4 regions of the Sphaerisporangium sp. NPDC049002 genome follow, and region 2 is predicted to be linked to each of the others. Evidence: riboswitches for the same ligand, from Rfam matches in the RefSeq annotation. Region 2 holds a riboswitch; each other region holds the start of a gene.
What was found. A riboswitch is a leader RNA that binds a small molecule or an ion and turns the genes downstream of it on or off. The one in region 2 is predicted to bind S-adenosylmethionine.

Region 1 (7,020 bases), on a different contig from region 2:
GGCTGAGCCCCTTGCGGACCTCCGAGTTCCGATCACTGCGGCGTTTGACTAAGCATCTCGTACCCGTCGTTACGCCACATGAAGCCCAAAGGGGACGTTCGCCTCAAACAATACGATCTACCCACATAACAGAATGCGCAGGGCCGGCGTGGCGGGGCGCCCGCCCGATGAGGTGCCCGGGACGGCGCCACCCGGGGCGCGGGAACGCGAAAGCTCCGCCGGGAACCGTGAAGGTTCCCGGCGGAGCGGGCCGGGCGGGTCAGTCCTCGGAGAGCAGGCGGTCGCGCGTGGCGCGGGCGATGCCCGGGTTGTCGGAGAACACGCCGTCCACCTTGAGGGTGTACAGCCGGTCCAGGTAGCGCATCACGTCTCCGGTGGCACGCGGGTAGACCGGGCTGTCCGGGTTGCCGAGCCGGTAGTCCACCGGAAGCTGGGAGTTCTCCGGCCGGACCGTCCAGGTGTGGACCAGAAGGCCCGCCCGGTGCGCGTCCCGTACCAGGGGCGTGGGCGCCTGCGTGCGGCCGTCGGGGCCGGTGGGCAGGATCCGCGTGGTCGCCACGCCGACGCCGTCGGCGTAGCGGGCGATCTCCCGCAGGCCCTGCGGGGCGACGAGGTCGGTGTAGGTGCGCGGGTCGCCGGCCGCCACCAGGTCGTACGGCGCGCCGCTCGCGTTGATGAGCTGGATGATCCGCAGGCGGGTGGCCGAGCGCAGCTCCTTGAGGTTCCTGGTCTCGAAGGACTGGATGAAGACCGGGGACCGCACGCTGTCCCAGCCGTGGCGCTTGAGGGCCGCGAGGAGCGGCTCCTCCAGCGACAGCCCGATCGAGTCGAAGTAGGTCGGATGCTTGGTCTCGGGGTAGACGCCCACGCCGTACTTCTGCGCGAGGTCGATGACCTCGTCGAAGGTCGGGATCTGGGCCAGCCCGTCGAACGCGGTGTTGTCGGGCCGCAGGTCGGGGACGCGCTCCTTGGCCCGCAGCGTGCGCAGCTCCGCCAGCGTGAAGTCCTCGGTGAACCATCCGGTGATCGCGACGCCGTCGATGGTCTTGGTCGTCCTGCGGTCGGCGAACTCGGGGTGGTTCGCGACGTCGGTCGTCCCCGAGATCTCGTTCTCGTGCCGGGCGACGAGGACGTGGTCCTTGGTCGACACCAGGTCAGGCTCGATGTAGTCGGCTCCGAGCCGGGCCGCCGCCTCATAGGACAGGAGCGTGTGCTCGGGACGGATGGCACTGGCGCCGCGGTGCCCGATGATGACCGGCCCCCGGTCGTCGTGGCCGCCCCTGGTCGTCGCGCTCGCGGGCTGGAGGGCGGCGAGCAACACCCCTCCCACGAGGACCGCCAGCGTACCGGCCAGCGTCTTGTTCCCCATCAAAACACACCCCACTCTCAGGTCTCGCGGGGCACGCTAGTCTCACGAGCTGTACCCGGAGTGGCGGCGCAGTTAACGATCAAAGGTGTGCGTATGCCACATCTCCGGCATCTCTGGCATCTCCGGCCGCCGGTGCGTCACGGGGAGGAGGCGCCGGCGCCGTCGAGGTCGGGCGCGGCCCTGCCGGCCAGCCACTCGCGCGCCTGGGCGAGGTGGCGGTCCGTCAGGCCGGTCATGGGGTCCACCTCGACCAGCAGGAACTCGTCGACGCCGGGATGGTCCTTGAGGTACTGCCAGTCGGGGGTGCCGAGGCTGTCGTCGAACCAGACGAACGGGCGGCGCGCGACGTACTCCGCGACGTGCCGGGTCTTGAAGTGCTCGCCCGCGCGGCTGCCGGGGTCGCTGTTGACCGTGATGACCGGAAGGCGCGGCAGGCCGAGGCGCGGCGCGATCACGTCGTTGGCGTGCTGTTCCCAGGTGGTGGCCCACGTCAGCTCGGCCCCGGCGTCGCGGGCGAGCGCGGTGAGCAGGCGTCCGTGCCGGCGGTTCAGCAGGATCCTGTACGTCTGGCCGTCGAGGACGCACTCGTGACGCCTCAGCCACGGCGAGTGCCTCCGGGCCGGGTTGAGGACCCCGTCCACGTCCAGCAGTACAAGGGGACGCTTGGTCACGTGCCTCTCCTCGGTCGTCGGTGCTGGATGCCATGATGCCGCCACCATGGCCCAGTCTTCCAACTCCGCGACGGGAGCGCCCGCGCCCCCCCAGGTCACGCGGGCGGGGCCATGCGCTCCGTTTCCACCCGGTCCCAGGCCTCGGCGAGCAGCTCGTAGGAGCGCACGCGGTCGGCGTGGTCGTGGGCGATCGTGGTGACCAGCAGCTCGTCGGCCCCGGTCGCGTCCCTCAGCACGCGCAGCTTCTCCACCACGGTCGCAGGCGCGCCGACGAACTGCGTGTCCACCCGATCGGCCACCAGCAGCCGGTCCTCCTCACTCCATGAGTGGGCGGCGGCCTCGCGCGGTGAGGGGAAGGCGATGGCCCCCTCACCGGCGCGGATGCTGCGCACCCACAGCCCGTACGGCGAGGCCAGCTCGCGCGCGGTGGCGTCGTCGGCGGCGACGACCGCGTCCGCCGAGACGACGACGTACGGCGCGGCCAGGCTCGCCGACGGCTTGAACGCGGCGCGGTAGGCGTCCACCGCCTCCAGCACGCTCGACGGGCTGACGTGGTAGTTCGCGGCGAAGGGCAGGCCGCGCTCGGCCGCCACCTGGGCGCTCTGGCCGCCGCTGCTGCCAAGGATCCAGACCTCGACGTCCGCGCCCTCCCCTGGCACGGCGTGCGCGTCGAGTCCCTCGGAGGACAGGTACGTGCCGGACAGCAGGGCCAGGATGTCGTCCACCTGGTCGGCGAAATCGGGGGACTGGGCCCCCGGCTGCTGCAGCAGCGACGCCCACAGCGCGAAACGCGGCGAGGTGAGCAGGTGCGCGAACGAGAACGGCGGCGGGATGAGCAGGCCGTGCGTGTCGCGGGCGGGTCGTGGCTCCTCGTGGCGGGGCTCGGCTCCGGCGCCGTCCTTCAGCTCCTTGAGGGCCTCGGCCCGCCGCTGCCCCGACCGGCCGAGGCCGAGGTCGATGCGGCCCGGGTACAGGGCGTCGATCGTGCCGAACTGCTCGACCACGGCCGCGGCGGTCTGGTGGCCCAGCTGCACGGCTCCCGAGCCGACCCGGATCCGGCTCGTCGCCGCCGCCACCAGCGCGATCAGCACGGCCGGGGCCGAGCCGGCGACCCCGGGGGTGAAGTGGTGCTCGGCCAGCCAGTACCGGTGGTAGCCGAACTCCTCGGCGCGCCGTGCGAGGTCGATCGTGTTCCGCAGGGCGTCCCGGGCGGTGCCGCCGGAGACGATGGGGGCGAGGTCGAGGATGGACAGCGGGGTCCGATGGGATGACATGTCGGCCTTTCGGTGCTGGACCGGATGTTCGGGGGCCTGGGAGGCGGCGGTGAGATGAGGGGGGCTCAGGCGGTGACCGGCAGGGGGAAGGGCCTGCTCGGGATGTCCCTGCGCAGCACGGGCGCGATCTCGCTCTGGAAGAGCTCCAGCGTGGCCCGGTGCTGCTTGTCGGTCAGGCCGTCGGCGTCGGCGCTCAGGTGCATGACCTCGTGGCCGAAGCTCTCGTGGTAGCGGTGGACCTTCTCGATGATCTGCTGCGGGCTGCCCACCAGGATGGAGCTGCGCTCGATGGCGTCCTCCAGCGTGGGGAACACCGGCTCCAGGCCCAGCCTGCGGAACATGGCCAGCCGCGCGTCGAAGATCGGCCGGTAGGTCTCGACCGCCTCCTGGGAGGTCCTGGCGCCGTAGTAGCCCGCGGTGCCCGCGCCGACCAGCGCTTCGGCCGGATCGTGCCCGTAGAACTCCAAGCGCTCCCGGTAGTGGCGGATCAGCTCGGCGTAGGGCTCGATCGGGTTGGTGACGTTGGCGGAGAACAGAGGGTCGCCATACCGGGCCGCGAGGTCCACCGACTCCCTGCTGGTGGCGCTGCCGTGCCACACGCGGACCGGCCGCTGGAGCGGGCGCGGCCAGGTCTCCGCCTCGCGCAGCTCGGGGCGGAAGCGGCCGGACCAGGTGACCTTGTCCTCGCGCCAGAGGCGGCGGAACAGCTCGTAGGACTCGCGGTTGCGGTCCCACTGGTCCTCGCTGGTCACGTGGAACAGCTGTGCCTGCGCGGCGCCGTTTCCCTTGCCGATGATGAGCTCCAGCCGGCCCCCCGACAGGTGGTCGAGGGTGGAGTAGTCCTCGAAGGCCCGCACGGGGTCGAGCAGGCTCAGCGTGGTGACGGCGGTGAACAGCCGGATCTCGGAGGTTCTGGCGGCGATGTGGCTGAGCACGACCGGCGGTGAGGAGGAGATGAAGGGACGCTCGTGGCGCTCTCCGACCCCGTAGCCGTCGAAGCCCAGCTCCTCGGCCAGGACGGCGTTGTCGACCACCTCGCGCAGCCGTGCCGTGGTCGGCTTCAGCTCACCGGTGATGGGGTCGGGCCCGTGGACGATCAGTGTGATGGCGAGGAACTTCATGCGGGTTCCGTTTCGGCGGCCGGCTCGGCCGGCCGCGGGATCGTGTCCTCGTTGGAGGGCTTCAGAGGCGGGGCTCAGACGGCGGTTGTGGCGTAGCGGTTGGCCGGAAGGGGCAGCCCGAGCAGGCCGCGCAGCGTCGGCGCCTCGTACGCGCGGCGGAAGGCGTCCCGGCCCTGGAGCACGGGCACCAGGCCCCGGGTGATCGCCCTCAGGTCGGAGGGCAGAACGCCGGGACGCAGCCGGTAGCCCTGGATGCCCGCCTCCCGCCAGTCGAGGAGCAGGTCCGCGAGCCGCTCGGGGGTGCCGGTGAACACCGCCGCGTCCGAGACGTGCTCGGCCCCGTCGAGCTCGTCGAGCCGGGACCTGCGGTCCGCCGCCGTCCGTGCGTCGGCGTCGAGGTGGACCAGCAGGTCGGCGAAGACGAGCAACGGCTCGCCCGGCCGGCCCACGGCCGCCTCCGCCTCGCGGACCTCCGCGACGATCGCGCGCGCCTGCTCCTTGTCGTGGGGGGTGACGTAGACGACGTCGGCGCCGCGCGCGGCGAAGCGGTAGGCCAGGCTCGCGTGCGCGAGGGCGGTGACGAGCGGCTGGCCCTGCGGCGGCCGAGGGGTGATCGCCGGGCCCTTGACGCCGAACCACCGGCCCTGGAAGTCGACGTAGTGCAGCTTGTCGCGGTCGACGAAGCGGCCGGTGGCGACGTCGCGGATCACGGCGTCGTCCTCCCAGCTGTCCCACAGGCGGCGCACGACCTCGACCGCGTCCGCGGCCTCCTCCAGCAGGTCGCTCACGTGCCCGGCCGGCTCGGGGGCCTCGTGGTCGGCCGGCCGCAGCACCGGGAACTCCCGGCGGCCGAAGTGCCCGGCCTCGGTGTGACGGCCGGAGACCTGCGCGCGCCACCCGGCGCGCCCGCCGCTGACGTGGTCCAGGGTGGCGATGCCGGTCGCGACGTGGAAGGGCTCGGTGTGGGTGGTCGTGGCCGTGGGCACCAGCCCGACGCGGCCGGTCACCGGCGCGATCCTGGCCGCGAGGAGCACGGCGTCGAGCCGTCCGCGCACCTGGTCGGTACGGTCGTCGGGGCCCTCGTACGAGGACGACTGCGGGCCGAGGGAGTCCTCGATCGTCACGAAGTCGAGCAGGCCGCTCTCGGCCTCGGTGGCGAGATCGGTCCAGTAGCGGGCGGAGAAGAGCTCTCGCGGGCGGGCGGACGGGTCGCGCCACGCCGCGGGGTGCCAGCCGGCACCGTCGAGGGCCGCGCTGATGTGGAGGGGAGTGGGCGGCATTCGGGGGCCTCTTCCTCTTGCTGTGACGGCGGGGCTCCGGCGAACCGCGATGCCACCGCTCGCACCCCCCACCTCCAGCCGATCACCGCCGGCCGGGGCCGGCGTTCGCTTGCGGGACGCTTCCGCCCCGCCTGGTCGTCACCTGGAGCACCCTGCGGACGCGGGGTTGCCGACCAGCAAGCCAGGGCTTTTCGCTGGTCTCGTGACCTCAATCGACGATAGCCCCGCGCAGTAAAGTATGCAATTCCTACCTGATTACTTCCAGGCTGCGGCGGTAAGGCCCGGGGAAACGTTCTCACCGGCCACGATGTGTAACCCCCCTTCGGCCTCCGGCGCATCCCCCCGCTCAGCGGTGCGTGCCCCGACCAGGGAAACCGCCTCCGTCCAATCCGCGGGCCGGGTGTGTCCGAAGTAGATGTGTCAGCGTCCACGCCGATGGTGGGGAGAGTGCATGAGGCCGAGACGGGCCGCGCCGGTGGATGACGGCCGGCATGACCAGCCAGGGTTGGAGAAGCTCCTGGAACGGGTCGCGCGCGGGGACCGCCCGGCGTTCGAGAAGGTGTATGACATGGTGGCGGCCCCGGTCTACGGCGTGGCCCTGCGGGTGCTCCGCGACCCCGCCCAGGCCGAGGAGGTGGCCCAGGAGGTGCTGGTCGAGGTCTGGCGCGGCGCCGCGCGCTTCGAGGGCTCCCGGGGGTCGGGGGTGGCGTGGGTGATGACGATCGCCCACCACCGCGCCGTCGACCGGGTCCGCGCCGCGCAGGCGGCGATCGACCGTGAGGACCGCGTGGCGCGCCTGGAGGTGCGGCGCCCCTATGACGTCGTCGTCGAGTCGGTCGAGACCACGCTCGAATGGGAACGGCTGCGCCGATGCCTTGAGGGTCTGACCGAGTTGCAGCGCGAGTCGGTTACGTACGCTTATTACGGTGGATATTCCTATAGAGAGGTCGCCGAGCTGCTGAAGGTGCCGCTGGCGACGGTGAAGACCCGGATGCGTGACGGACTCATCCGCATGCGCGACTGCCTGGGGGTGGAGCGATGAGCCGCGACCCGCACACGCTGGCCGGCGCGTACGCGTTGTACGCCATCGACGACGCCCGGGACCGCTTGAGCTTCGAGGACCATCTGACCCGGTGCGCCGAGTGTGCCGAGGAGACGCGGGGGTTGCGCGAGACCGCCGCCCGCCTCGGCGTCGCCGTGGGCAAGGAGCCTCCGCCCGCGCTCCGCGAGCGCGTCCTGGCCGAGATCGGCCTGGTCAGGCAGCTTCCCCCGGCCGTCACGGCACCGGGGCCGCGTCCCGTGTCC
Region 2 (7,020 bases):
GGAGCCGGGCAGGGTCCTCGGCCACGAGAACTTCGGCGAGGTCATCGAGGTCGGCGGCGCCGTGGAGCGCGTCAGCGTCGGCGACCTGGTCTCGATTCCGTTCAACGTCGCGTGCGGTGGGTGCAAGAACTGCAACGCCGGGTTCACCAACTACTGCGTCAGGGCCAATCCCGACTATCCCCGACTCTGCGGCGGGGCGTACGGCTTCGCCGACATGGGCCCCTGGGAGGGCGGCCAGGCGGAGTTCCTCCGGGTTCCCTGGGCGGACTTCAACTGCTGCCGGATTCCCGAGGACGGTCTCGACAAGCAGAACGACTACGTGATGTGCTCGGACGTCTTCCCCACCGGATACCACGCCACCGAGATGGCCGGGCTGCGCCCGGGCGAGTCGGTCGTCATCATGGGGGCCGGCCCCGTCGGGCTCATGGCCGCGCTCTCGGCCGTGGTGAAGAGCGCCAGCAAGATCATGGTGGTGGACCGCCATCCCGACCGCCTGGCCCTGGCGGAGAAGATCGGCGCCATCGCGATCGACGACTCCAAGGGCGACCCGGTCGAGCGGGTGCTGGAGCTCACCAACGGAGAGGGGGCCGACCGGGGATGCGAGTGCGTGGGCTACCAGGCGCACGACCCTCAGGGCCACGAGCAACCCGACGACACCCTCAACAAGCTGGTGGAGTCGGTGCGGTACACCGGCGGCATCGGCGTCGTGGGCGTGTTCGTCCCGGAGGACCCGGGAGGCGTCGACGATCTCGCCAGGCACGGACGGGTACCGCTGGAGTACGGCTGGCACTGGTACAAGGGCCAGACGATCGGCGGTGGCCAGTGCCCGGTCAAGCGCTACGACCGACACCTGCGCAACCTCATCCACACCGGCAGGGTCGAGCCGTCGTTCATCCTCTCGCAGGAGCTGCCGCTCCGCGAGGCGCCGGACGCCTACGCGCACTTCGACAAGCGTGAGCCCGGCTGGACCAAGGTGACGCTGAAGCCCGGCCTCGGATAACCGGCCCGCGGGCGCCGTGTCGCCCCCGTCGCCGGCCCTGTGGCCTCGGTATCGGCCGCTCAGCGCTCCCGGGCTCGCAGCGGGGCGCCCGCTTGGTGCATGTGGCGCAGGGCCTGGGCGTACGAGCTGTACAGGCTGCTTTCGAGATAGGGGATGCCCAGCTCCGCGCAGTAGGCCCGGACGATCGGCTGGGCCCTGCGCAGGTTGGGCATCGGCATGCTCGGGAACAGGTGGTGCTCGATCTGGTAGTTGAGCCCGCCGAGGGCGATGTCCACCATGCGCCCGCCCCGCACGTCGCGGGAGGTGAGCACCTGGCGGCGCAGGAAGTCCGGGCGCTCGTCACCGGTCATCATCGGCATGCCCTTGTGGTTGGGCGCGAACGTGCAGCCCAGGTAGACGCCGAAGATCGCCTGGTGCACGGCGACGAACAGCAGCCCCTTGCCGGGCGGCAGGACCGCGAAGACCGCCGCGAAGTAGGCCGCGAAGTGGACGACGAGCAGTGTGCCCTCGACCCCCCGGTGCTTGAGCGACGGCCGCCCGAGGGCCCGGAAGCCGGCCACGTGGAGGTGCAGGCCCTCCAGCGTCAGCAGAGGGAAGAACAGGAACGCCTGCCAGCGGCCGATGTACCTGGCCACGCCCCGGCTGACGGCGGCCTGCCGCTGCGACCAGACCAGGACGTTGGGGGAGACGTCGGGGTCGTGGTCCTCGTGGTTGGGGTTGGCGTGGTGCCTGGTGTGCTTGTCCATCCACCAGCCGTAGCTCATGCCGACGCCGAGGTTGCCCGCCACCCATCCCGCGATCTCGCTGGTACGCCGGGAACGGAAGACCTGCCGGTGCGCGAGGTCGTGGGCGACGAGCGCCACCTGGGCGAAGACCAGCGCGAGGAACGCCCCGACCAGGAGCTGGTACCAGGAGTCGCCCACCATGAAGAACGCGACCCAGCCGGCCACGAACAGGGCCGCGACGACGCCGAGCCGCAACGCGTAGTAGGCGGGGCGCCGGTCGAGCAGTCCGGCCTCGGTGATCCGGCGGGACAGCCGGGCGAAGTCGCTGCCGCGCGCCTCCCGATCCGGGGCTTCGATCGTGGATGAGCTGGTCACAGGTCTCCTCACGTGGTGGCGGATCGATGACCGCGTCAACCCTGGGGATGCGCCGCGTAGCGTTTTCGGGATGGGTTGGGACGGCCCGTCCAAGACTGTCGGGATCGCCGGGTACGGCGATATCCAGGCACCACGCCGGTACGCGGTAGTGCTAGCCCCACCATGACGAGGCCCCGGTGCCGGATCGGGTGGTTGACAGGGAAACCTATTTTTCCTACCTTTTAACTAGGTATTGAGCCGACGCAAAGGCCCGGCCGGTCGGCCGGCGACCTTCGCTCCGCGCGGGGTGCCCCGGAGAACACCTGGCGGCCTGGCAGGCACGTCGCAGGCGCGGCCCCCGCGCGGGGGTCCGGATCGAAGCAGGAGGATCCTCCGATGAGCAGGCCGCGCAAGCAGGTTCATCTGGCGGCGCACTTTCCCGGCGTCAACGACACCACGGTCTGGGCCGATCCCCGGTCCGGGAGCCAGATCGACTTCTCCTCGTTCCGCCACCTCGCCGCGACGGCCGAGCGGGGGAAGTTCGACTTCTTCTTCCTTGCGGAGGGACTGCGGCTGCGCGAGCTCAAGGGCCGCATCCACGACCTGGACGTCGTCGGCCGCCCGGAGTCGCTCACCGTCCTTTCCGCGCTCGCCGCCGTCACGACGCGGCTCGGCCTGGCCGGCACGGTCAACGCCACGTTCAACGAGCCGTACGAGCTGGCGCGGCGCCTTGCCACGCTCGACCACCTGAGCGAGGGCCGCGCCGCCTGGAACGTCGTCACCACGTCAGACGCCTTCACCGGGGAGAACTTCCGGCGTGGCGGTTTCCTCGACCGGGCCGACCGCTACAACCGGGCGGCCGAGTTCCTCCAGCTCGCCCGCGAGCTGTGGGACTCCTGGCGGCAGGACGCCGTCGTCGCCGACCCCGGGACGGGGGTGTTCGTACGGCCGGACGGGATCGCCCCGGTGCGGCATCAAGGGGCACAGTTCGACGTCTCCGGGGTGTTCAACGTCCCGCGCGGCCCGCAGGGGCACCCGGTGATCATCCAGGCGGGCGACTCCGACGAGGGCCGCGAGTTCGCCGCGTCCACGGCGGACGTCATCTTCAGCAGGCACGGCACCCTCCACGAGGGCCAGGCCTTCTACAGGGACGTCAAGGGCCGGATGGCCAGGTACGGCCGCACGGAGGACCGGCTGAAGATCCTTCCCGCCACGACGTTCGCGCTGGGCGACACCGAGGAGGACGCGGCGGAGAACGCCGCCGAGATCCGGCGGCGCCAGGTGGGCCCGCAGACGGCGATCGCCTTCCTGGAGCAGGTCTGGGGGAGGGACATGTCCGCCTACGACCCCGAAGGCCCGCTGCCGGACCTCGACCCCGACCTGTCGGGCGGGGTGTCGGCGGGACGGGTGCCGATCGGGGACCGGGCGGAGGTGGCCGCCAAGTGGCGTGCCCTCGCCGACGAGAAGAAGCTCAGCATCCGCGAGCTGGTCATCGAGGTGACGGGCCGCCAGAACTTCGTCGGCACGCCGGCCTCCGTGGCCGCCCGCATCGACGAGTTCGTCCAGTCGGACGCCGCCGACGGTTTCATCCTGGTGCCGCACCTGACCCCGGGGGGCCTGGACGACTTCGTCGACCACGTCGTGCCGATCCTGCAGGAGCGCGGCGTGTTCCGCGCCGACTACACCGGCACGACGCTCCGCGACCACCTCGGAATCCCCCAGCCCGGCGGGTGACCGCCGGGCACGCCCGCCGCGCGGCCTCACAGGGATGCCTGAGCGCGCGGCGGACGACGGCGGTGCCGGTCGCGGGACCGTGCCCGCTCCGGACGGCGGTGCCGGGTCGCGGGACCGTGTCGGCTCCGGACGGCGGTGCCGGGTCGCGGGACCGTGTCGGCTCCGGACGGCGGTGCCGGGTCGCGGGACCGTGTCGGCTCCGGACGGCGGTCTGGAGCTCTTCGAGGAGCCCTATCTCCTCGTCGATGTCGGTCGCGGCCATGCTGGCGAGGAGCACGTGGTCGACGCCGCCGCCTTCGAGCCGCTTGAGGTCCTCGGCGATCTGGCGCGGGGCCCCGCCGAGGAACGGGCGGTCGCCGCCCAGCGGCTCGCGGGTGATCGGCACGTTCGCCCGCGCGATCACGGTGAGGGAGGAGGCGTCGCGTCCGGCCTGGCGTGCCGCCTCCCGGAAGTCGCCCGCGAGCCGCCGCACCGCCTCGTCGGAGACGGCGATCGGGTTCAGCCCGTCCGCGATCCGCCCGGCTCGCCGGATCCCCGCGGGCGTCATGGCGCCCAGCAGGATGGGGATCGTGGCCTGCACCGGCTTCGGATTCACCTCCGAGGAGGCGATCCGGTAGAACCGGCCCTGGTACTCCACCGGGTCGGGACCCCAGCACGCCCGCATCGCGGCGACCACCTCGTCCATGCCCGCGCCCATCCGGCGCATCGGCACGTTGGCCGTCTCGAACTCCTGGGGCATCCATCCCTGCCCCAGGCCCGCGATCACGCGCCCGCCGCTGAACTGGTCCAGGGTGGCGAACCGGCGCGCCAGCACGACCGGCGGGTGGAACAGCGCGTCGATGACGCTGGTCCCGAGCTTGATCCGCTCGGTGAGCGCGGCGACGTAGCTGAGCGTCTCAAGCGGCTCGTACGTCAGCCCGATAGACCTCCGGGATCCGCTGCGGCGGACCCCCGCCGGGCTGGGGAAGCTCCGCGAACGGGCGCAGGAGCCGCTCGTAGGTCCACAGCGAGTCGTAGCCCAGCCTCTCGGCCTCTTGGGCATAACGGGCGATGTTCGCGGGTGACGCGAGTGCCCTGGACGTGGGAAGCGCAACGCCGAGTTCCATGCACGATCCTCAGGTAGTGGGAACGGACCGATCGCCGACATTCCTGGTCGCTTTCACAGGGTAGCCTCCTCGATCTTGAGACAAGCCGCCTCCTCGGCCCCTGGCCGGTCTCCCGGTCGATCGGCTCCCGCGCTTAGCTCCAGCCTTCCAAGGGGCCGTGAGTATTCCTGAAACAGATGGAAAAGGATGCGCCCATCGCGGCCGCCCCGCCCTCGTGAGTGCGGTCACGCCCCATGCGGCCCCGCACGGTTCGCATATCCTCTGGGGCACATCACATATCGCCCGGCGAGTGGCATGGGCGGGTCTCCGTGGAGCAGGATGACCTGATCCGTCCTGGCCCGATGCGCCGTTCGCCACACTCCGGTACTCGGGACGGCCCGAGCCCCGGCACTCCACCAGACCCGCTACCGCGAGGAGACCCCGTTGAGCACCGCACCGAGGACCGACAACCTCGATCTCGCCACGACCGCCCGGGAGATCGCGGACAGCGCGCCCGCGGGCTCCCTGAGCCACGCCGCCGCCACGTCGGTGGCCATCACCTGCGCCACCACCCGGGACATCTCCGAGGCGCGGGCCGCGCTCGACGGCGTCACCCCCGCCGACGTCCGCGAGGCCGCGCTCGATCTGTTCGTCCGCCTCGCCGCCGGGGCCGAATAGGCGCCGTGCGGGGCCGCCGGCCTGAGCGCGGGGCTCACGGCCGGGTCAGCGTCCGGACGAAGCCGCCGGTGAACCCGGCCGCGTCGACCGCGGTGATCACCCGGGTGCCGGGCGCCCTCTCGTACGGGAAGGGCGGGCCCAGGTCCTCGGCGGCCCGCGCCGCCCCCACGCCGGTGGCCGTCACCCGCGTCGGCCGGGCCCGCCACAGGGACCCCTCGCGGACGACCTCGACCGGCCCGAGCGTGGCGGCCGTCGCGAGGCCGGGGTCGAGCAGGATGCCCGCCGCCAGCGGGTCGTGCAGCGGGACGACCCTCCGGCCCCGCTCCTTCTCGTAGAAGTCCAGATAGGGGCCGAGGATCTCGGCGGCGAACCGCGCGATCGGGGTACCGGCCGCGCGCAGTGCCCTGATGTCCGGTTCCTCCAGGATCGTCGTCGCGGTGACGTTCACCCCCACCATGACCAGTTCGTTTCGCGGGGCGCTGACCACCATCCGGGCCGCCACGGGGTCGCGGGCGACGTTGACGTCAGCCATCAGCGCGTCGCCGGGGGCGGCGTACGGCCCGGAGCCGCCCATCAGCACGACCGAACGATACTTTGTAAAGAGCGCCGGGTCGGCGCGCAACGCCAGGCCGAGGTTGGTCAGCGGCCCGAGTGCCAGCAGGTCGAGCTCGCCCGGCCGCTCGTCCGCCAGCCGTACAAGCAGCTCGGAGGCCGTCTCCCCGGTCACCGACGGCATCGGGCGGTCGTAGCCGAGATCGCCGAGGCCGTCCCGGCCGTGGGCCTCGCGGGTGACGCGCACGGTGGCGGACAGCGGCTCGGCCGCGCCGCGCGCGATCGGCGCCGACATCCCGAGCAGCCGGGTGACGTACCCGATGTTGCGGACCGCGTCCCGCTCAAGGCAGTTGCCGAACACCGAGGTCACGGCCACGATCTCCGCGTCCGGGCGCCCGGCCAGGTAGAGCAGCGCGAGGGCGTCGTCGATGCCGGTGTCGGTGTCGACGACGACGCGGTGGGCCGCGCTCATGGCGCGGGCGGTGCCTCTCCGGCGAAGCCGTCGTCCCCGCCCGAGACGGTGGCGAAGTGGTCGGACACGCGGGCGGGCACGAACGCGCCGCGCTCGGTGACGATCCGGGTCACCAGGTGGGGCGGCGTGGCGTCGAAGGCCGGGTAGTAGCCCCGCGTGCCCTCGGCTGCGGTGCGCCTGCCGAGCACGTGCAGGACCTCCTCGCCGTCGCGGTGCTCGATCTCGACGTCCCCGATGCCGGGCGAGAGCGGGTCGGGAGCGTGGGAGAGCGCGTAGAACGGCACGCCGAACGCCTGCGCGGCGAGCGCCACCGCGAGCGTGCCCACCTTGTTCACCACGTGGCCGTCCATGGTCACACGGTCGGAGGCGACCAGCGCCACGTCGGCCAGCCCGTTCGCCAGCGCGGACGGCACCATGCCG
Region 3 (7,020 bases), on a different contig from region 2:
GTGTCGTGGCGGCGGCCGGCGTCCCCTACGTCGTGATGCACTGGCGTGGCCACAGCCACGACATGGACGGGCGCGCGATCTACTCCGATGTGGTGACCGAGGTCACCGAGGAGCTGCGCAAGCGGGTCGACACCGTGCTCGCCGAGGGCGTGGACGAGCGGCAGATCATCGTCGACCCGGGCCTCGGCTTCGCCAAGCGGGCCGAGCACAACTGGTCCCTGCTCGCCGGCATCGGCAGGCTGGGCGAGCTTGGTTACCCCATCATCATCGGAGCGTCGCGAAAGCGCTTCCTCGGCCGCCTGCTGGCCGACCCCGATGGCACCCCGAGGCCCTTCGGCCGGTCCGACGACGCCACGCTCGCTGTCACCGCACTGGCCGCCCACGCCGGCGCCTGGTGCGTGCGGGTGCACCACGTGCCTTCCAACGCCGACGCCGTGCGTGTCGCGGCGGCCTGGCGAGAGGGGGAGGGGGTTCTATGAGCACGACGGCAGCGGAGATCGAGAAGCTCAACGAGGCCTTCTACACCGCGATCGAGAGCGGCGACCTCGACCGCATGACCGAGATCTGGGCCGACGACGGCGAGGGCCGGGTGGCGATGTGCGTCCATCCCGGTTGGCCGATGCTGAGCGGCCGGCCCGAGGTACTGCGCTCGTGGGCGCTGATCATGGCGAACACGCCCTATATCCAGTTCGTGCTGACCGACGTCCGCACCACCGTGATCGGCGACGTCGCGGTGCTCACCTGCGCGGAGAACATCCTCACCGCCGCCGACACCGAGGACGCCACCTTCGCGGCGGGCCGGGTGGTCGCCACCAACACCTTCGTGAGGACCCAGGCGGGCTGGCGGCTCTGGTTCCACCATGGCTCCCCCGTCCTCCAGGGCGAGGATGACGACGACGAGGACGACGAATGACCATCCCCGGCGAGACGGGTCCGCGTGACAGTGTGAGCCTGGTGGGGCTCCGGGCGCGGGGGCGGCACGGCTGCCTGCCCGCCGAGCGCGAGCTGGGCCAGGAGTTCGTGGTCGACATCACGCTCTTCCTCGACACCGCCCCGGCCGCCGCCGGTGACGACCTGGCCAAGACCGTCGACTACGGCGAGCTCGCCGTCCGGCTGGCAGGCATCGTCGAGGGTGAGCCGGTCAACCTGATCGAGACCCTGGCACAGCGCCTGGCGGGCGCGTGCCTCGCCAACGAGCTGGTCGAGGAGGTGGAGGTCAAGGTGCACAAGCCCGCCGCGCCGATCCCGCTTCCCTTCGACGACGTGATCGTGACAGTGAGGAGGAGGCGCTAATGAAGGTCGTTCTGGCGCTCGGCAGCAACGTCGGCCGCCGCTTCGACACGCTTCAAGGTGCCGTTGACGCGCTTTTCGACGCCCCCGGGCTCGACTTCGTGGCGGTGTCCCCGGTTTACGAGACCGATCCGGTGGGCGGACCGCCCGATCAGCGGCCGTACTTCAACGCGGTGGTGATCGGGCAGACCATGACGCTGGGCCCCCAGGCGATCCTGGAGCGTGCGCTGAGCGTGGAGACCGCCTTCGGCCGGGTCCGCCTGGAGCCGTGGGGTCCGCGCACCCTCGACGTCGACCTGATCATGGTCGGTGACCTGCTCTCCGACGACCCCGAGCTCACGCTCCCGCATCCTCTGGCCCACGAACGGGCGTTCGTGCTGGTGCCGTGGTCGCAGGCCGATCCAGGGGCGGTGCTTCCCGGGCGGGGGTCGGTGGCCGGTCTGCTCGCCGACCTCGACCAGAGCGGCGTGCGACTACGGGCCGACCTGGCCCTGCAGCCCCCCGGCTGACGGGCGCCCGAGGCCCGTGGCCGGCCGGTCGGGGCACGATCCGTCCCCGGCCTGTGGACAGGCCGGTCGGGAGCCCACCACCCTCCGCGGGCAGCCGGCCGGCGCACGAGGGGTCCGCGGGTTGCGGTGGGGAGACAAGAGGAGGATCGCGTGAAACCGAGCCGTCCCGGCGTGCTCGTCCTGTTGGTGGTCGCTTTCACGGTCCTGACGTGGGCCGTGTTGCAGAAGGTCTACTCAGATCTGCCGACCGTGCCGTGGACCGCCATACCGACAGTGCTCATCCTGGCGGTCGGCGAGGCGTACAGCGGGTGGATGACCCGGGCCCGCATCGAACGCAGGCCCGGCACCAAGCCGGTGGAGCCGCTGGCCGTGGCCCGGCTGGCCGCGCTGGCCAAGGCGTCCGCCTACGTGGGAGCCGCGTTCGCCGGGGTGTTCGCGGGCTTCGTCTTCCACGTCGTCCCGCTGCTCGACCAGGACACCCCCCGGCGTGACTTCTTCCTCGCCGGCGGTTCGCTGATCTCCTGTGTGGTGCTCGTCTGCGCGGCTCTGTTCCTGGAGCACTGCTGCCGGGTGCCCAAGCGCCCCGACGACGACGCGAAGGACTGAGGACGACCAGCGGGGCCCGGCCCCGAGGCCGGGCCCCGCTCTGCAAGGAGCCACCCTTAATCCCTTGATCCCTGTCCCTTTACGCAATGTTGTTCCTTCACGAGATCGACGGTGTTAAACGCGTCTCGCGAGATTCGTGGTGAGAAACCCCGAAAAAAGATCACTTGTCGATGTCGCCGACGACGAAGAACATCGAGCCGAGGATGGCCACCATGTCCGAGATCAGGTGGCCGGGAAGCATCTCCCTGAGCACCTGCACGTTGTTGAAGGACGCGCTGCGCAGCTTGAGCCGCCACGGCGTCTTCTCGCCCCGCGACACCAGGTAGTAGCCGTTGAGCCCGAGCGGGTTCTCGGTCCAGGCGTAGGTGTGGCCCTCGGGCACCTTCAGCACCTTGGGCAGCCGCTGGTTGATGGGACCGGGCGGCAGCGACCGCAGGCGCTCCACGCACGCGTCGGCGAGGTCGAGCGCGACCTTCACCTGGTCGAGCAGCACCTCGAAACGGGCATGGCAGTCACCCGCCGAGCGCGTGACCACCTTGACGGGAAGCTCCCCGTAGGCCAGGTACGGCTCGTCGCGGCGCAGGTCGAGATCGACCCCCGAGGCGCGGGCGATCGGCCCGCTGACCCCGTACTGCATGATCGTCTCGCGGTCGAGCACCCCGACCCCCCGGGTGCGCGCGAGGAAGATCTCGTTACCGGAGATCAGGTTCTCGATGTCCGGCAGCCGCCTGCGCACGTCGGCGACCGCCTGGGCGACCCGGTCGAGCCAGCCGTACGGGAGGTCCTCCTTCAGGCCGCCGACCCTGTTGAACATGTAGTGCATGCGCCCGCCGGAGATCTCCTCCATGACGGCCTGCAGGGTCTCTCGCTCGCGGAAGGCGTAGAACACGGGCGTGATGGCGCCGAGCTCCAGGGGATACGACCCGAGGAACATCAGGTGGTTGAGCACGCGGTTCAGCTCGGCGAGCAGCGTGCGCGCCCACACCGCCCTGACCGGCACTTCCATGCCCAGCATGCGTTCGACGGCGAGGACGACGCCCAGCTCGTTGGCGAAGGCCGACAGCCAGTCGTGCCGGTTGGCCAGCACGATGATCTGCCGGTAGTCGCGGACCTCGAAGAGCTTCTCGGCGCCACGGTGCATGTAGCCGACGATCGGCTCGGCGCTGCCGATGCGCTCGCCGTCCACGGTGAGCCGAAGGCGCAGGACACCATGGGTCGAGGGGTGCTGGGGGCCGATGTTGAGGATCATGTCCTCGGTGGCCAGTTCCTTGGCCCCGGCCCCGATCCCCACGACCCGTTCGGTGCGCGCGCCTCCGGTGCCAGCTCCGCGAGGTTCGGTCATAAACCCCATGCTGTCACGTCAGCGGCGTGAGGCAAGATCCGAGAGGGCGGTGACCAGGCGGCGGACGTGCTCCTCGGTCGTCCCGATGCCGATGGACGCCCGTACGGCCCCGGCGGTGCCGTCCGCGCACGAACCGTCGGCGGCCTGGCCGACGGCGTCGAGCAGGTGCCTGACGAAGGGATGGGCGCAGAACTTGCCGTCGCGCACCCCGATGCCGTACTCGGCGGACAGCGTCTCGGCGACCTCCCTGGCGGTCCAGCCCTCGACCACGAAGGAGACGATGCCGACGCGCGGGTGGGCGGGCCCCCAGAGCGACAGCTCGTGGACGCCCGCGATCGCGGCGAGGCCGTCGCGCAGCAGTTCGACGAGGCGCTCCTCCTCCCTGATCAACGCCGTCCAGCCGGTGGCCGAGAGGGCGTCGCAGGCGGCGGCCAGGGCGACGGCGCCGAGGACGTTCGGCGTGCCGGCCTCGTGCCGCTGCTCGGGGTCCGCGCTCCACTCGGCGTCCAGCGGCAGCCCCTGCCCGGCGCCTCCGGTGACGGCCTTCGACGCGCCGCCCCCGCGCAGGTACGGCTCGGCCTGGGCGAGCCAGTCGGCCCGGCCGATCAGGGCGCCCGCGCCGAACGGCGCGTAGAGCTTGTGCCCGGAGAACGCCACGTAGTCCAGGTCGAGCGCGGTCAGGTTGAGCCGGCGGTGGGGGACGAGCTGCGCGGCGTCCACGAGGATCCGCGCGCCGTGCCGGTGGGCGATGTGGGCCAGGGCGGCGATCGGCCACAGCTCGCCGGTCACGTTCGAGGCCGCGGTGACGACCAGGAGCTTGGGTCCCTCGATGGCCGCCAGGGTCTCGTCCGCCGCGCGGACCGCCTCGCCGGGGAACCGCGGGGGCGCCAGCCGTACCGCCTCGGGCCAGGGGAGCAGGGACGCGTGGTGCTCGGTCTCGAAGACCACGACGGTGGTGCCCTCGGGCAGGCAACGGGCCAGCAGGTTCGCCGCGTCCGTGGTGTTGCGGGTGAACACGACGGCGTCACCGGGACGGGCGCCGACGAAGGCGCGCACGGTGTGCCGGGCCTGCTCGTAGCGCGCCGTGGTGAGCTGCGAGGCGTACCCGGCTCCCCGGTGAACGCTGGAATAGGCCGGGAGCGCGGCGGCGACCGCGGCGCTCACCGGCTCCAGACAGGGGGCGCTCGCCGCGTAGTCGAGGTTGGCGTACCGCACGAGCCCGCCGCCCTTGACCGGGACCTCCAGATCTCCACCGAGCACGGCGGGGATGGCCGGAGCGGTACGTCCCGCCGCCTCGCCCTGGAAAGCACTGCCGGGCACGGAGCCGCCGGAGGCGTCCGAGCCGGAAACGACGGGATTCAGGACAGTGAGTGCGGACAACGCCGGCCTCCTAGGGTCATGGGACCCCGGCCATGGCGTTGGTATGACGGAGCCCGCGCTTGACTGGCGCACCTCGCACCAGACCTGGTCCTCACCCGGGGCACCCCGCCGCGAGCGCGAGGGTTGCCGGTCAGCGAGCCGGGGCTTGACGCTGACACTCATGACCTACGGGGACTATAACCCAACCTCCCCCCGCCTCCGCAACGTGACAAGCCCCACGCCCCGAGCCGTTCTCAGGCAGCACTGGCAGTCACCGCTCCTGCCGGGTGGTGTTCACCATTTAGCAGCCGGGATCTCGCAACCGGTGAACACCACCGCAGCGGCGAGTAACGCCGAGTTATGACGGGCCTTCGCCACCGAGAAGTTCGGTGGGAATGCCCAGGCCATCAACCAGATCGCGTACCATCGTCACGCCGCTGGCCAGCCGGGTCCCCGATTCGAGCTGAGACACATAGCACTGAGATCGCCCGATAAGCTCCGCCAGTCTCTCCTGACTCATCCCGGTATGCTCGCGGATCAACGTGCATACGGCGACAAGATCCCATGAAGCAAGCGCTTCACGGATATCAGGAAGGGTCCACACCTCCGCTGGTACCGGTCGAGCGTCCGCAGCGCACGGGCCACACACATCATCGGTGTTGTACCGGCTCAGCGGGCGTACACACTTGCGGCACATTCGCTCCGGCTCGATCATGGCGTCACCTCGGACCCGCAGTACCGGCGAGGTAGCTCCTCATGCTCGTCAACCCGGCAGCCAAGGGCTTCGAGGGTGGCGAACCCACGGTGACGCAACAGCCGCACAGGAGCTCTTCCACGAGGGAACACGCGAGGGGACGGCCATAGTGGCGCAGGTGCTCGGTCACACGCCCGGCATCGGGTCGGCTCAACCGCATCGCTCCTCGCCATGGTGGAAGACGATCGCGCCGCTGGCATGGTCCCGGTTAGCGCGCACCAGGATGGGCCCGTACCGGTAGCACGGGTAGGGGTAGGCGAAGAGGTCCAACCGCGCCGGGCGGACTGTCCCCCGGCCACGATCGGGCATGGTGTGCAAGGCGGCCAGTAGCGCTCTGCGCGCCCTGACGGACGTGTCCGTCACGCCACGAACTCCGCGCCCGCCCAGATCGTCGGCGTCCCACGTCCACAGCACCGGCTCATCATCGACGTTGTCGGGGTCCAGTCGCGGTACTCCGCTCATGGCCCGGCGTTGTGCCGGTAGGGCCGGAGCCGACCCGGGGAGCGAAAGGCGCCGACTGATGGCGCCGGGAAAGTAGCCGCCCACGGAAATCCGTGCGGTCGTGGGCATGCCGTATGGGTCGCGCGGCTCGTCGTCATTCCTAATGGGCTCGCGCTCGTGCTCGTCGCAGCTGGTCATGCTGCCCTCCCCGGAGAATGGATCACTTCGAGCTCGGACTGACGCATGAGCTCGCGCAATCCCTCGAGGGTGTGCGAGTTGATCATCAGCGGCTCGCACGACCAGAGGGCGATCGCGTAGAACCGGCGGTTCCAGGTGCCGTACATGACGTGCCAGCCGGGCTCCAGTTGGTCGAGTTGGACGGCGGCCGCGGGAGGCTGGCCGCGTCGTGTGCGTACGGCGGATGTCCGCACCACCGGCAACCGAGAGGCTTCGGCGGGGTCTCGGCGCGGTGCCGGATACGGACGAACCGGGGCGTGGGCCGGGTTAGGACGTTCCTAGGATTGTTCATCGGATCGCACCCTTCGCGTGCGCGAACTGCTCGCGGCGGCGGTCAGGCCACAGCCCGCGTTCCATCACCTGGTCCACGCGCATTTCGTGCTGGCGGGGTGCCTGTTCGCCTGTGCGGCGGAGCTTGACCCGCTCCCGCGGGGACAGCGGCTCGCCCCTACCGGCCGTGCGCAGGTTCAGCCGACGGGTCT
Region 4 (7,020 bases), on a different contig from region 2:
GCGATCATCTTGGCTGCCATACGGCTAGACCTCCCAGATACAGGGTGGCTTGCAGCGGATCGAGCCGACGCCCGCGACGGCATGTAGACCCGCGAATTCACGACACCTGTCGCCGTGAACCGCCAGGCCCCATCGCCTCGATCCAGGTTTGTCACTCTCCCCAGGAGAGTGCCAACGAACTGTTTAGCACTCTACCCTGCCGAGTGCAAGCGACAACCCCTATGACCTGGGCGGCACAAGGATTTCTCTGACCGTATGCCGAATATTGGACCTGACCTCACGTGCGGGAGAGCACGGACATGACGGAAGGCTCGGCCCGTCCTGATGCACGACGAACCGAACCTTCCAGCTACTGACTGAGAGAGACCAGTGGATCTTCGTCGACGACCGGACAGCGCCGGTGTCGTCACACAGTCCGCACGGACTCCGCCTGTGGACCCTTCTGGCCCTGTGTGATCTCGAACTCCACCCGCTGACCCTGCTCAAGGGACCGGTATCCCTCGGACATGATCGCTGAGTAGTGGACAAACACGTCCTTACCACCGTCTACCGCGATGAAGCCGTAGCCCTTGTCCGCGTTAAACCATTTGACGGTGCCCTGCGCCACTTTCCGACTCCTCTTGCTGGGCTCCGGACCCCACCCACTCCTCCGCGAGGCCCGTGACCTTCGGAACCGAGACGCATGCGAACTCCTCGGCCACGTCGATCGTTCTCGACCATACCTGTGGCAAGGCTTGGCGCAACAGTGTCAAACACCAAACTACTTCTTGACGTTCGCTGTAAGCGGGACGCTACTTTTTCCCGCTCTGGTGCGTTAGTTGATAATTAAACTACACAGAAGGGCCAGGTAAGAACTTCTATTATGATAGTCAGGCCGTTCCAGGCCCCCTGGACATGCCAACGCCCACCCGTCCCAGGGACGCGTGGGCGTTGGGAGTACCCGAGGGTCAGCCTCCGGCGACCGCGGGGATCACCGAGATCTGCGCCCCGTCCGGCGTGACGGTGTCGAGTCCGTCTACAAAACGGACGTCCTCTTCTCCGACATACACGTTGACAAAACGGCGAATCTTGCCCGTTTCGTCCAGAATTCGGGCACCGATTCCGGGGAAGTCGGTCTCCAGCTTCTGCAACACCTCGCGAAGTGTCGCGCCTTCACCGTTCACCTCCGCGGCACCGTCGGTGTACGTACGGAGAATCGTCGGAATCCGCACAGAAACGCTCATTTATCGCGACCTTTCAGGAGTTATCGGCGATAGCCGTGCGGAATGCGTCGAGCGAGGGCCGGATGACGGCGGTGGGCCGGGCCTTGGCGGAGACCGCGTCGAGGGTCTTCAGGCCGTCCCCAGTGTTGAGCACCACCGTCTCGGCCTCCGGGTCCAGGAGGCCGTTCTGGACCAGTTTGCGGAGCACTCCCACGGTGACGCCGCCGGCGGTCTCACCGAAGATGCCCTCGGTGCGGGCCAGCAGGTGGATCGCGTCCACGACCTCGGCGTCCGTGACGTCCTCGACCGCTCCGCCCGTACGGCGGGCGATGTCCAGGACGTACGGCCCGTCGGCGGGGTTGCCGATGGCGAGCGACTTGGCGATGGTGTCCGGCTTGACCGGCTGGACGATGTCGAGACCGGCCTTGAAGGCGGACGACACCGGCGAGCACCCCGCGGCCTGCGCCCCAAAGATCTTGTAAGGCCTGTCCTCGACGAGCCCCAGCTTGATCAGTTCCTTGAAGCCCTTGTCGATCTTCGTGAGCTGCGAGCCCGAGGCCACCGGCACGATGATCTGGTCGGGGATCCGCCAGCCCAGCTGCTCGGCGATCTCGTACGCCAGGGTCTTGGAGCCCTCCCCGTAGTAGGGACGGAGGTTCACGTTGACGAAGCCCCACTTGTCGCCCAGCGGGTCGCCGATGAGCTCCGAGCAGAAGCGGTTGACCTCGTCGTAGGTGCCCTCGATGCCCACCAGGCGCCCGCCGTACACCGAGGCCATGATGATCTTGGCCTCTTCGAGGTTCGACGGGATGAACACGCAGGAGTCGAGCCCCGCGCGGGCCGCGGCGGCGCCGACGGCGCCCGCGAGGTTGCCCGTGGAGGAGCACGACAGGGTGTGGAAGCCGAAGTTGCGCGCCGCCTCAAGGGCGATCGCGACGACCCGGTCCTTGAAGGAGTGGGTCGGGTTCCCGGAGTCGTCCTTGACGTGCAGGCTCCGGATCCCCAGCTCACGGGCCAGGTTGTCGGCCTTGACCAGCTTGGTCCAGCCGGGCGCGAGGTTGGGCTTGGAGATGACGTCGGCGGGCACCGGGAGGAGCGAGCGGTAGCGCCAGATGTTCTGCGGGCCGGACTCGATCTCCCGGCGGGTCACCGACGCGGCGCGGCCGGCCTCGGGGGTGTCCCAGGTGTAGGCCACTTCGAGTGGCCCGAAACACTCGATACAGGCGAAGATCGGTCCGAGGTCGTAGCGAGTGCCACATTCGCGGCAGGAGAGCGCGACGGCGGGGCCGAAGTCGAGTGTGGTCGTTGTCTCAGCTGTTGCGAGCGCCATGAAGCGAGGCCTTTCCCTCATCTTCGCCCGGACCACCTTGATCACGGGCCGGAATTGGCACCTGTCCCGGCTGGTCTCAGTTGGTCGGATGCCGCGTCGTTCGGAGACGCGTGTGACCACAGCCGGGAGGGTTGCCGGGGCTTCGCAGGGCCGGTCCCTCCACCCCTCTGGATGAGCAATATGAAGTTGTGATCCCGCCGATGTTTCAGGCAGGACAAAAGAACTGTACCTTGCCCGCCAGCGGGTTCGGCGAGTTGTCTCACCAAGCGAGACGACCGCGTATCACCGACGCGCGGCCGGAGTGACCGCGCGGTGGGATCGCGGGCTCACCTGTAGGCGTCGCCGAGGGCCGCCTGCACGTATTTGCGTGCCTGGTGGATGCGCGACTTGGCGGTGCCGAGAGGGATGCCGAGCTGCTCGGCGACCTCGTTGTAGTCGAGCTGGCAGATGTCGCGCAGCACGAGCGCCTGGGCCAGCTCGGGCTTGTCCGCCTCCAGCGCCTCCATGGCGTCGAGCAGGTCGAGCCGCGAGCCCGCGATGACGCTCACCCGGCGCGGGTCGGCCCGCATGTCGGGAAGGTCCTCGGAAGTCTGCTCGGCGCCCCGGCGCTTCAGCGTGCGATAGGTCGTGCGCGCGCAGTTGGCGGTGACGATGTGCAACCAGGTGGAAAAACGTGCCCGCCCTTCGAACCTTCCGATGTTGCGGGCGACGGCCAGCAACGTATCCTGGCTAGCCTCCTCCGCGTCCTGGTGGTAGGGCAGGAGCCTCGCGCAGTGGCGGAGCACGTCGGGCTCGATGCGGCGGAGGAGCTCTCCGAGGGAGCGGTGATCACCTTGGGCGGCGGCGCGGGCCAGCTCTTCGGTCGTCTCGTCAAGCGCCATGCCGGAGCTCCCCTCGACCGTCTCCACTTTGCCTCGACCAGACCATCAGCCCATCTTATTGGGAGCGTTAAATTCATTTAATCTGCGGCCGAGTGCGCATCACAGCGGAGATGAACGGCGAGGGACGACCGCCACCTGGCGGACGAGGAGTGGTGATGGGCAGATGAACACTGTTCTGCTGGCCTCCAACAGGGGCCCGGTGTCGTTCACGCTGGCCGACGACGGTGCGCTGACCATGCGCCGGGGCGGAGGCGGCATGGTCTCCGGCCTCTCGGAGGTCGCCAAGGACACGAACGTGCTGTGGGTGTGCGCCGCCCTCTCCGACGGCGACCGCAGCGCCGTACGGCTCGCTCCGAGCGGGCGCCTCGACCAGGCGGGCTACGACACCGGGCCCGTGCGCATGCTGGACATCCCGCCCGCGACGTTCCACCGCGCCTACAACGCCGTGGCGAACTCCACGCTGTGGTTCGTCAACCACCTGCTGTACGACATCCCGAACTCGCCGCAGTTCGACATGCGGTTCCGCAGAGAGTGGGAGTCCTACCAGGACTACAACGCCGCGTTCGCCCTCGCCCTGGCCGAGGAGGCCGCGCACGGCGCCCGGGTGATGATCCAGGACTACCACCTCACCCTCGCCCCGGCGATGCTCCGGGTCGAACGGCCCGACCTGCGCATCGCCCACTTCTCCCACACCCCGTGGGCGCCTCCGGAGTACTTCTCGCTGCTGCCCGACGACATCTCCGCCGAGCTGCTGTCGGGCATCCTCGGCGCCGACCACGCCGGCTTCCTCGCCGCCCGCTGGGCCTCGGCGTTCATGGACTGCTGCGAGACCCTGCTCGGCGCCCGGGTCGACCGCGTCGAACGCACCGTCACCTACGAGGGCCGGACGACGCGCATCGGCGTACACGCCCTCGGTGTCGACGGCGACGCGCTCTGGGCCCGTGCCCTGGAGCCCGATGTCGAGTCGCACATGACCGCCCTGCGCGAGCGGGTGGGCGACCGCAAGCTCATAGTGCGGATCGACAGGACCGAGCTGTCGAAGAACATCGTGCGCGGCCTGTCGGCCTACAAGCAGTTCCTGACCGACCATCCCGAGTGGCACGGCAAGGTCGTCCACCTCGCCTTCGCCTACCCCTCGCGGCACGACCTGCCCGAGTACCGCGAGTACACCGCCGCCGTGCAGCGCTGCGCGAAGGAGATCGAGGACCTGTTCGGCGGCGAGGACTGGGATCCCGTGATCCTCAATGTGGACGACGACTACGCCCGCTCCCTCGCCGCCTACCGCATGGCCGACGTGCTGCTGGTGAACCCCATCCGCGACGGCATGAACCTCGTCGCCAAGGAGGGCCCGATCCTCGCTCCCCACTGCGCGCTGGTGCTTTCCAGGGAGGCGGGCGCCGCGGCCGAGCTCGGCGGCGACGCTCTGCTGGTCAATCCGTACGACGTCTCGGGCACGGCGAACGCCCTGCACGAAGCGCTGGTCCTTCCCGAGGAGGAGCGCGCGGACCGGGGCACCCGGCTGCGCGCCGCCGCGACGGCGCTCCCCCCGAGCCGGTGGTTCGCCGACCAACTGGCCGCCCTCGAACGCTGACCCCGACCGTCCCAAATACGGGGTTACTCGCCGTAGAGCCACATTCCACTGATATGGGGGCGGTGATACGTTCTGACCGTTCGAGTGCTCCTAGGCACGGGGGATCTGTGAGCTCGACCATGTCCGCACGACCGCGCGCCAGGCTCACCAGGGACCGCCCGACCTGGCTCATCTACCTCCAGCTCGCGATCTTCTGCACCTACCTGTACGGGCTCTCCGCCGCGCTCCCGCTGCTCCGCATCGACCAGGGCGTGTCCCAGGCCGTCGCGGGGCTGCACGGCACCTCCATGGCCGTCGGGAGCATCATCTGCGGCATCGCCATACCGCATCTGACCTCCAAGATCGGCCGGCGCCGCACGACCTGGCTCGGCGTGGCCGCGATGGCCTGCGGCGTCGCGCTGGTCGCGGTCACCACGGCGCTGCCCGTCACCCTGCTCGGGTTCGGCCTGGCGAGCGGCGGCGGCTCCATCAGCCTCTACGTGGGCATGTCGGTGCTGAACGACCACCACCGGGCGGCCGGACCCGCGGCCATCAACGAGGCCAACGCGGTCGGCGTCACCGTCGGCATCGGCGTGTCCTACCTCGTCAGCGTGCTCGCCGACTCCCCGCTCGGCTGGCGGGCCGGCATCCTCGTCACCCCGATCGCGGCGCTGCTCCTGCTCGCGTTCATGGGCAGGGTGTGGGTGCCGGCCCTCCCGCCGGCCGGTGACCACGCGGAGGACGGCGTCACACATGCCGTGAGAGCCCCGTACGGCTGGCGCTTCCACGTCGCCTGCGGGGTGCTGTTCTGCCTGGTGGCCATGGAGTTCCTCTTCAACGTCTGGGCCGCGAAGCTGCTGGCCGACCAGACGGGCATGACCGCGGCCGTCGCGGCGACCGGGCTCACCGCGTTCACCGCCGGCATCGCCGTGGGCAGGTTCGCCGCAGGGCGGCTGGCCCTCCGCCTTGACCCGACGCCCATGCTGGCCGGCGCGCTGGTGGTGACCCTGACGGGCTGGTCGGTCTTCTGGTTCAGCGCCCATCCGGTGCTCTCGTACGCGGGCCTGGTCCTGAGCGGGCTCGGCGTCGCGGTGCAGTTCCCGCTGGGCCTCGCCAGGGTCCTCGCCATGGCCGCCGGACGGGCCGACAAGGCGAGCGCGGCGGCCTCCATCTGGTCCGGGGTCGCGGTCGGCATCGGGCCGTTCGCGCTGGGCGCCATCGCCGACGGCTTCGGCACGCGCACGGCGTTCCTCATGGTCCCGCTGCTGATAGCCCTCGCCATCGCCGGCATCGCCCTCAGCTCCCGGCCTCCCGCGCCTGCCCCCGCCTGAGAGCCTGGGCCGGCCCCGCGCGGGCTCCTGTCGTCCATGAGCGCCGCCCGGCCCTGATCAGTTCCCGCGCGTGCCCCTCTCGTCCACCGTGGTCACCCGACCCTGATCAGCTCCCGCCCGGGCTCCGCTCGTCCACCGCGTCGGCGAGCGCCGACAGCAGCGCCGCGACCCCGGCCGGGCCGTCGACGACGAGGTCCGCGCGCTCGGCGAGCGCGGTGACCTCCGTGGAGGCGCTGCACACCGTCACGCCGGGCAGCCCGGACAGCCGTACCGCCTCGAACGCCGCGAGGTCGCCGAGGTCGTCCCCGGCGAACAGCACGGACCGTGCGAAACGCTCGGCGAGGAACACTCCGAGCGCGTGCCCCTTGTCCATGCCCGAGGGGCGCAGCTCCAGCACCAGCCGCCCCGGCTCGACGAGCATGCCGCTCTCGGCGGCCAGCTTCGCCAGCGGCTCGCGCAGCGCCAGGAACGTCCCCTCCGGGTCCGGGGCCCTGCGGGTGTGGACGGCGACCGCCCTGCCCTTGTCCTCGATCGTCACCCCCGGTTCCGCCCCGTCGGTGACGGTGACGCCCAGCAGGGCCAGCAAACCGGGCAGTCCCGCACGCACGCGCTCGACCCCCGGTGGCGGCGGCGGGGACAGCACCTGGCCGTCCTCCCAGCGTTCGAGCCCGTACTGGCCGAGCACCACCAGGCCGGGCACATCCGC

Region 1: linked by a shared signal. The riboswitch ahead of AB0B89_RS28935 (LLM class flavin-dependent oxidoreductase) and the one ahead of AB0B89_RS32185 (NtaA/DmoA family FMN-dependent monooxygenase) in region 2 are both predicted to bind S-adenosylmethionine.
Region 3: linked by a shared signal. The riboswitch ahead of AB0B89_RS12950 (aminotransferase class V-fold PLP-dependent enzyme) and the one ahead of AB0B89_RS32185 (NtaA/DmoA family FMN-dependent monooxygenase) in region 2 are both predicted to bind S-adenosylmethionine.
Region 4: linked by a shared signal. The riboswitch ahead of thrC (threonine synthase) and the one ahead of AB0B89_RS32185 (NtaA/DmoA family FMN-dependent monooxygenase) in region 2 are both predicted to bind S-adenosylmethionine.

What each region holds. Positions count from the first base shown of each region.
Region 1 is NZ_JBEZFH010000197.1:655-7,674, reverse strand. Features, by position in the region: gene AB0B89_RS28955 (glycerophosphodiester phosphodiesterase) at 260-1,369, opposite strand; gene AB0B89_RS28950 (HAD domain-containing protein) at 1,507-2,040, opposite strand; gene AB0B89_RS28945 (MsnO8 family LLM class oxidoreductase) at 2,136-3,314, opposite strand; gene AB0B89_RS28940 (LLM class flavin-dependent oxidoreductase) at 3,380-4,435, opposite strand; gene AB0B89_RS28935 (LLM class flavin-dependent oxidoreductase) at 4,510-5,715, opposite strand; SAM riboswitch class IV at 5,816-5,923, opposite strand; gene sigK (ECF RNA polymerase sigma factor SigK) at 6,167-6,757, shown strand; gene AB0B89_RS28925 (anti-sigma factor) at 6,754-7,020, shown strand, end outside.
Region 2 is NZ_JBEZFH010000256.1:2,220-9,239, reverse strand. Features, by position in the region: gene AB0B89_RS32195 (glutathione-independent formaldehyde dehydrogenase) at 1-1,000, shown strand, start outside; gene AB0B89_RS32190 (acyl-CoA desaturase) at 1,060-2,100, opposite strand; SAM riboswitch class IV at 2,329-2,437, shown strand; gene AB0B89_RS32185 (NtaA/DmoA family FMN-dependent monooxygenase) at 2,476-3,813, shown strand; partial or broken gene AB0B89_RS32180 (TIGR03619 family F420-dependent LLM class oxidoreductase) at 4,094-4,855, opposite strand; gene AB0B89_RS32175 (hypothetical protein) at 5,343-5,576, shown strand; gene AB0B89_RS32170 (nucleoside hydrolase) at 5,611-6,600, opposite strand; gene AB0B89_RS32165 (hypothetical protein) at 6,597-7,020, opposite strand, start outside.
Region 3 is NZ_JBEZFH010000048.1:6,762-13,781, forward strand. Features, by position in the region: gene folP (dihydropteroate synthase) at 1-479, shown strand, start outside; gene AB0B89_RS12925 (nuclear transport factor 2 family protein) at 476-913, shown strand; gene folB (dihydroneopterin aldolase) at 910-1,293, shown strand; gene folK (2-amino-4-hydroxy-6-hydroxymethyldihydropteridine diphosphokinase) at 1,293-1,799, shown strand; gene AB0B89_RS12940 (DUF3180 domain-containing protein) at 1,950-2,405, shown strand; gene AB0B89_RS12945 (NADH-quinone oxidoreductase subunit D) at 2,566-3,747, opposite strand; gene AB0B89_RS12950 (aminotransferase class V-fold PLP-dependent enzyme) at 3,766-5,067, opposite strand; SAM riboswitch class IV at 5,178-5,293, opposite strand; gene AB0B89_RS12955 (helix-turn-helix transcriptional regulator) at 5,465-5,821, opposite strand; gene AB0B89_RS12960 (hypothetical protein) at 6,011-6,322, opposite strand; gene AB0B89_RS12965 (hypothetical protein) at 6,496-6,732, opposite strand; gene AB0B89_RS12970 (hypothetical protein) at 6,827-7,020, opposite strand, start outside.
Region 4 is NZ_JBEZFH010000118.1:4,341-11,360, reverse strand. Features, by position in the region: gene groL (chaperonin GroEL) at 1-20, opposite strand, end outside; gene AB0B89_RS22470 (cold-shock protein) at 407-607, opposite strand; gene AB0B89_RS22465 (MoaD/ThiS family protein) at 948-1,223, opposite strand; gene thrC (threonine synthase) at 1,237-2,532, opposite strand; SAM riboswitch class I at 2,547-2,710, opposite strand; gene AB0B89_RS22455 (RNA polymerase sigma factor) at 2,859-3,413, opposite strand; gene AB0B89_RS22450 (trehalose-6-phosphate synthase) at 3,577-5,004, shown strand; gene AB0B89_RS22445 (MFS transporter) at 5,124-6,314, shown strand; gene otsB (trehalose-phosphatase) at 6,421-7,020, opposite strand, start outside.